DNA from 2 places in the Allobosea sp. GW822-FHT03F07 genome. Region 2 is predicted to be linked to the other one. Evidence: predicted binding sites of a transcription regulator. Region 2 holds the regulator's gene; the other holds the start of a gene.
What was found. Region 2 encodes LexA, which represses DNA repair genes until DNA is damaged. Its sites were predicted from a motif close to TGTTCNNNNTGTGTTCNG; they were not measured.
Positions count from the first base shown of each region.

Region 1: a site for LexA is predicted at 1,598-1,615, ahead of recA (recombinase RecA). Genes of this name have one in related genera too.

Region 1 is NZ_JBXAND010000001.1:1,548,625-1,552,031, forward strand. It holds gene alaS (alanine--tRNA ligase) at 1-101, opposite strand, end outside; gene recA (recombinase RecA) at 427-1,512, opposite strand; gene AC1RMY_RS07410 (MFS transporter) at 1,802-3,118, shown strand; gene AC1RMY_RS07415 (hypothetical protein) at 3,121-3,407, opposite strand, start outside.
Region 2 is NZ_JBXAND010000002.1:348,321-351,727, forward strand. It holds gene AC1RMY_RS10215 (molybdopterin molybdotransferase MoeA) at 1-836, shown strand, start outside; gene lexA (transcriptional repressor LexA) at 948-1,685, shown strand; gene AC1RMY_RS10225 (ComEC/Rec2 family competence protein) at 1,679-3,407, opposite strand, start outside.

The DNA.
Region 1 (3,407 bases), on a different contig from region 2:
GGGTCGTTGCGTGGCACGAGCGGGCTCGACGGCACGATCTCGTGGCCATTTGACTTGAAGTAGTCGAGGAAGGTCGACCGGATATCGTTGACGCCGCTCATCGCTGTTTGCGCTCTGGTACTGGGCAAGAGGCCGGCTCGTCCGGCGGGAAAGATCGCTTCTAGTCAGGCCGCTTGCGCCTGTCCAGAAAGCCGGTGCCATGAGCCAGCGGCGACATGCAGAAGGGCGGCTCGAAAGCCGCCCCATCGCGCTGGTGCCGGAGATCGTGCAGTCATTCCAGCGGATCGCACGGTCATTCCGGACAAGCCGCGAAGCGGCGCCGCTCCGGAATCCATCGAAGGGAGACGCGCTCTACGATGGATTCCGGGTCTTCGCTTCGCTCGCCCGGAATGACGGCGAGGATGTGATCGCCGTCGGGGCTAAGGCTCAGGCCTCGCCCTCGTCGAGATCGTCATCGGTCGGCGTCGCCTGGTCGAGGATGCGGTCGGCCACGAGGCCGGAATTCTGCCGGATCGTCGCCTCGATCTTGGCGGCGATCTCCGGATTGGCCCTGAGGAAGGCCTTGGCGTTCTCGCGGCCCTGGCCGAGGCGCTGGCTGTCGAAGGAGAACCAGGCGCCGGACTTCTCGACCATGCCGGCCTTGACGCCGAGATCGACGAGTTCGCCGACCTTGGAGATGCCCTCGCCGAACATGATGTCGAACTCGACCTGCTTGAAGGGCGGCGCGACCTTGTTCTTGACGACCTTGACGCGGACCTGGTTGCCGGTGGCCTCGTCGCGCTCCTTCAGCGTCGAGACGCGGCGGATGTCGAGGCGCACGGAGGCGTAGAATTTCAGGGCGTTGCCGCCGGTCGTCGTCTCGGGCGAGCCGTACATCACGCCGATCTTCATTCGGATCTGGTTGATGAAGATGACCATGCAGTTCGAGCGCGAGATCGAGGCGGTCAGCTTGCGCAGGGCCTGGCTCATCAGCCGGGCCTGGAGGCCGGGCTGGACGTCGCCCATCTCGCCCTCGATCTCGGCGCGCGGCGTCAGCGCCGCGACCGAGTCGACCACCAGCACGTCGATCGCGCCGGAGCGGACCAGTGTGTCGGTAATCTCAAGCGCCTGCTCGCCGGTATCGGGCTGCGAGATCAGGAGATCGTCGAGATTGACGCCGAGCTTGCGGGCATAGACCGGATCGAGCGCATGCTCGGCATCGACGAAGGCGCAGACGCCGCCCTTCTTCTGGGCTTCGGCGATGGTGTGGAGCGCGAGCGTGGTCTTGCCGGAGGATTCAGGGCCGTAGATCTCGATGACGCGGCCGCGCGGCAGGCCGCCGACGCCGAGCGCGATGTCGAGACCGAGCGAGCCGGTCGAAATCGTCTCGATCTCGATCGCCTGCTGGTTCTTGCCCAGCCGCATGATCGAGCCCTTGCCGAAGGCGCGCTCGATCTGCGAGAGCGCCGCATCCAGCGCCTTGGCCTTGTCCATCGAGGAACCTTCCACCAGCTTGAGATTCGCCTGACTCACGACTTCGGCTCCTTATGGCAGGGGCGCGGGGACATCACAATCTGCGCCGGTGAGCAAGATTGGTCATGGTTTGTTCCCATTCGCAAGTTCTTTTTCTGTTCTCGTTTGCGGTGCCCTGACAGGAGATGTCAGGAGGGCTCCTCTTCATGCGCGTGGCGCCTCTGAGTGAAAATGGTCGCGTTCGATCATGCTTGTGGCGCATGTCGGCTTGGCTTCATGTCGTTAGTGCGCCGTTCCACATTCTGTTAATTGCGCGGCTTCTCCATTTGGTTTTGCGAAAGTTTCCACCGTGTCCTCCCCATCCTCGTCCGCCGCGCCGGCCAATTCGCCGCGCCGGGTGCTGTTCGCCAGCCTGATCGGCACCACGATCGAGTTCTTCGACTTCTACATCTACGCGACGGCGGCGGTGATCGTGTTCCCAAAGCTGTTCTTCCCGGCGAGCGATCCGACCTCGGCGATGCTGTCCTCTTTCGTGACCTTCGCCATCGCCTTCTTCGCGCGGCCGGTCGGGGCGGCGCTGTTCGGCCATTTCGGCGACCGCGTCGGGCGCAAGGCGACGCTGGTCGCCGCGCTGATGACGATGGGGCTGTCCACGGTCGCGATCGGGTTGTTGCCTACTTATGCGCATGTCGGCATTGCCGCGCCGCTGCTGCTGGCGCTGTGCCGGCTCGGTCAGGGGCTGGGCCTCGGCGGCGAATGGGGCGGGGCGGTGCTGCTCGCCACCGAGAATGCGCCGCCCGGCAAGGAAGCCTGGTATGGGATGTTCCCGCAGCTCGGCGCGCCGATCGGCTTCATCATGGCGACGGGGAGCTTCCTCCTGCTCGGCGATGTGCTGAGCGACGAGCAGTTCTTTTCCTTCGGCTGGCGCATTCCCTTCATCGCCAGCGCGCTGCTCGTCTTCATCGGTCTGTGGATGCGGCTGAAGATCAGCGAAACGCCGGCATTCAAGAAGGCGATGGACAAGCAGGAGCGCGTGAAGGTGCCGCTGGCGAGCATCTTCGCGCAGCACAAGCTGCCGCTGCTGATCGGCACCTTCGCGGCGCTGGCGACCTTCGTGCTGTTCTACATCATGACGGTGTTCTCGCTGAGCTGGGCCACGACTCGGCTGGGCTACAGCCGCAACCAGTTCCTGCCCGTGCAGATGGCCGGCGTCGTCTTCTTCGGGCTGATGATCCCGGTCTCGGCCGTGATCGCCGATCGCGTCGGCCGGCGGCGTGCGCTGATCGGCACCTCGCTCGGCATCGCGCTGTTCGGCTTCCTGGTCGGTCCGCTCTTCGTCGCGGGAAGCATTCCGAGCGTGCTGCTGTTCTCGGTGCTCGGCTTTGCGCTGATGGGCTTTACCTATGGTCCGATCGGCACGGCGCTGGCCGAGATCTTCCCGACCGCGGTGCGCTATACCGGCGCGTCGCTGACCTTCAATCTCGGCAGCATCGTCGGGGCGTCGCTCGCGCCCTTCATCGCGACCTGGCTGGCGAGCACCTACAGTCTCAGCTTTGTCGGCTACTACATGACGGCCGCCGCGCTGCTGACGATCGTCGCGCTGCTGGCGATGGGCCGGCCGGTGGAGGAGCGGGCTGGCCCGGCCCAGGTCGTGCCGGCGCAGTGAGGTCACCCGAGCTTCGGCGGCATCTGCAGGGCGCCGCCGAGCCGTTCGAGTTCGAGCGTGTAGCAATAGAGCGAGAACAGGATCGCGATCAGCAATCCGCCTCGCCAGGCGATGTCGGGCGGGGCGAGGGCGAGTTCCGGCGCGTGGCGCAGGAAGTAGAGCGAATACAGCGCACCGCCGAAGATGAAGCCGAGCCGGCTGGAAAAGCCGAGCAGATGCCCGAGCGGGACGTTCCGGTAGCCCGACGGCACCGGGACATTGCGCAGGCGATACCAGTAGCAGATCTGGC
Region 2 (3,407 bases):
GTGCGCCGAAGGGCAAGTTCGTGCGCCCGGCCGGGCTCGACTTCACGACCGGAGACGTTCTGCTACCGGCGGGCCGCCGGCTCGACAGCGCGGCGCTCGGCCTCGCCGCCGCCGCCGGGCACCCGAACCTGCCCGTTCGCCGCAAGCCGCTGGTCGCGATCCTCGCGACGGGCGACGAACTGGTCCTGCCGGGCGAAACCGTGGGCCCCGACCAGATCGTCGCCTCCAACAGCTTCTCGCTCGCCGCGATCGTCGAGCAGGCCGGCGCGAGCGCGCTCGATCTCGGCATCGCCCGCGACAACCATCCCGATCTCGCCGCGCGGATCGGACGCGCGCAGGAAGCCGGCGCGGATGTGCTGATCACGCTCGGCGGCGCCTCGGTCGGCGCGCACGACCTCGTCCAGGAGGCGCTGAAACGGGCCGGGATGGCGCTCGGCTTCTGGAAGATCGCGATGCGGCCGGGCAAGCCGATGATGACCGGGCGGCTCGGCCAGATGGTCGCGGTCGGGCTGCCGGGCAACCCGGTCTCGTCGATCGTCTGCGGCCATCTCTTCGTCGTGCCCCTGATCGAGGCGCTGCTCGGCATGCCCGAGCCCGAGCGGGACCGCAGCGAGCCCGGCATCCTCGGCCGCGACATGCCGGCCAATGACGAGCGCGAGGATTATCTGCGCTCCGACCTCGCGCTGACCGAGGCCGGTTGGCAGGCGACCCCGTTCGACCGGCAGGATTCCTCCATGCTCGGCCTGCTGGCCCGGGCGCAGGCGCTGGCGATCCGCCCCGCCTTCGCCGAGCCGGCAAAGAAAGGCGATCCCTGCCGGATCATCCGCCTGCGCTGAGTTGACCTTGGGCGAGCACCTGCTTGCGGAACACAACACGAACGGGTATGGTGTTCGTGATTTGTTTCGAATCTGCGCCAAGAGCAGATCATCATCGCGCCGGCGGGGACCATGCTGACACGCAAACAGGCCGAACTGCTTCGCTTCATCCATGAACGCCTGCGTGAAAGCGGCGTGCCTCCCTCTTTCGACGAGATGAAGGACGCGCTCGACCTGCGGTCCAAATCCGGCATCCACCGCCTTATCATGGCGCTGGAGGAGCGCGGCTTCATCCGCCGCCTGCCGAACCGGGCGCGGGCGCTGGAGGTCATCAAGCTGCCGGAGGGCAGCGGAGCCGGCGGGCAACCGCGCGGGCGCTTCAATCCATCGGTGGTCCAGGGCGGGCTCGGCAAGGATGGCGCGCCCGGCAAAGAAGGCGTTCTCGGCAAGCCGCGGCCGGTGGAGGGCGCCTCGGATGATGGGCGCGGCACGATTTCGATCCCTGTGATGGGCCGCATAGCCGCAGGCACGCCGATCTCGGCAATCCAGAGCCGCAGCCACAGCGTCGCGTTGCCTGCCGACATGCTGGGCGGCGGCGAGCATTTCGCGCTCGAGGTTCGCGGCGACTCGATGGTGGATGCCGGCATCCTCGACGGCGATACCGTCGTTATCCGCAAGCAGGACACCGCCAATACCGGCGACATCATCGTCGCGCTGATCGACGACGAGGAGGCGACGCTGAAGCGGCTGCGCAAGCGTGGATCCTCGATCGCGCTGGAAGCGGCCAATCCGGCCTATGAGACACGCGTGCTCGGCCCGGACCGGGTCAAGATCCAGGGCCGGCTGGTTAACCTGATGCGGCGCTACTGAAGTCGCTCAGGCTCGGCGGCGTCGTCCGCCGACGGCGGAACGGCAATACCTGCTGGGTCAGGTCTGGCCGATGTCGGCTGCGTGGCTGCGGCCTTGCGGTTCCAGGGACGCTCGCTCCCGGCCTGCTCGGAAGCGTGGCTGCGCCAATCCCCGCCCCGGCGAACGAGCGCCGTCGCTCCGTCCCGGATCAAGGCCGTGCGGTCGATCAGCTTCGCGGCGCAGGGGGCGGTCCAGGGGATCGGCGTGACGACGAGGTCGGCGCGACGGCAATCCTCGATGATGGCGAGCCTGTCGCGGGCATAGGCAATGCTGCGGCCGTCCTTCGTCAGGATGACACAGCCCTGCGGGTCGCAGGCCGCGCCCTGCCGCAGAGCGGCATCGTCGGGGTTACGGCCGTCGCCATCGGCGGTCAGCCATTGCTGCAGGACGAAGCGGCTGGGCTTGCCGGCGACGATCAGCAGGTCGTCCTTGCCGCGCACGGCGATGCCGGAGCCGTCGCGCTCGATCAGGATTTCGGGGCGCCCGGGCTTCGCCGCGACGGCGACGCCCGCGACGAGCGGCAGGATCGCGAGCAGCCGCAACTTCGTCGTCCAGAGCGCGATCCAGAGCAGCGATGCCGCAAAGCAGGCCAGCGCGGCGGGTCCGAAGGCGGCGATGACGAGCGTGGAATGCTCGATGGTCGCGACCCAATGCGCGAGCTTGAGCACGACCTCGGAGGCCGCACCCATCAGCCACCAGGCCGGCGCATCGAGCCCGAACGGATAGGCGAGCACGCCGAAGACCGCTGCCGGCATCACACAGAGCGAGACGAAGGGCAGCGCCAGCGCGTTACCGAGCAGGCCGAAGGGATTGAAGGTCTGGAAGTGATAAGCGCCGAAGGGCGCGGTCGCAGCCGTCGCCAGCAGCGTCGTGACGACGATGCCGGTCGCGGCGATCCAGAGCGGCCGCACGGGCCAGGGCAGCGTGGGAGGCGGCTGCGGCCGGTCGCGATTCTCCCAGCGCTCGGCGAAGGCGATCAGGGCGGCGACGGCACCGAAGGACATCTGGAAGCTCGGCCCGAGCAGCGCCTCCGGCTCGCGCAGCAGCACGATGATCGCGGCCAGCGCGAGGTTGCGCATGCTGAGCGCCGGCCGGTCGACCAGGATCGCGCCGAGCATGACAAGCGTCATGATCAGCGAGCGGACCGTCGCGACCTCCGCGCCCGAGAAGACGCAGTAGGCGATGGCGCCGATCATCGCCGCGACGGCGGCCATCTTCTTGACGGGCCAGCGCAGGGCGAGCGTCTGCGAGAGGGCCAGGAGCGCCCGGACCAGCCAGAAGATCGTGCCGGCGGCGAGCACCATGTGGAGGCCCGAGATCGAGACGATGTGATAGATGCCCGCGGCACGAAGATCGGTGTTCGTCGTCTCCGTGATCAGGCCGCGCTTGCCAGTAACGAGCGCCGCCGCCATCGCGCCGGCCTGGCCGCCGGCGATCTCGGCGATGCGCCGCGTCAATGCGTTGCGAGCCCGGTCGATCGTCGCCGCCAGTACGAGTTCGCTCGGTGGGGGCCGAGGCGGTGGTGAAAGCACGATCTTGCCGGGAATACTGCCGACGGCGCCCAGCCCGCGGAAGAAGGCGTCGCGCCCGAAGTCGTAGCCGCCGGGGCGCGCCGGGCCGGGGGGCGGCAGGAGCCGCGCCACGGCCGAGATGTGATCGCCCGGCGAGACCTCGCCGCTACGG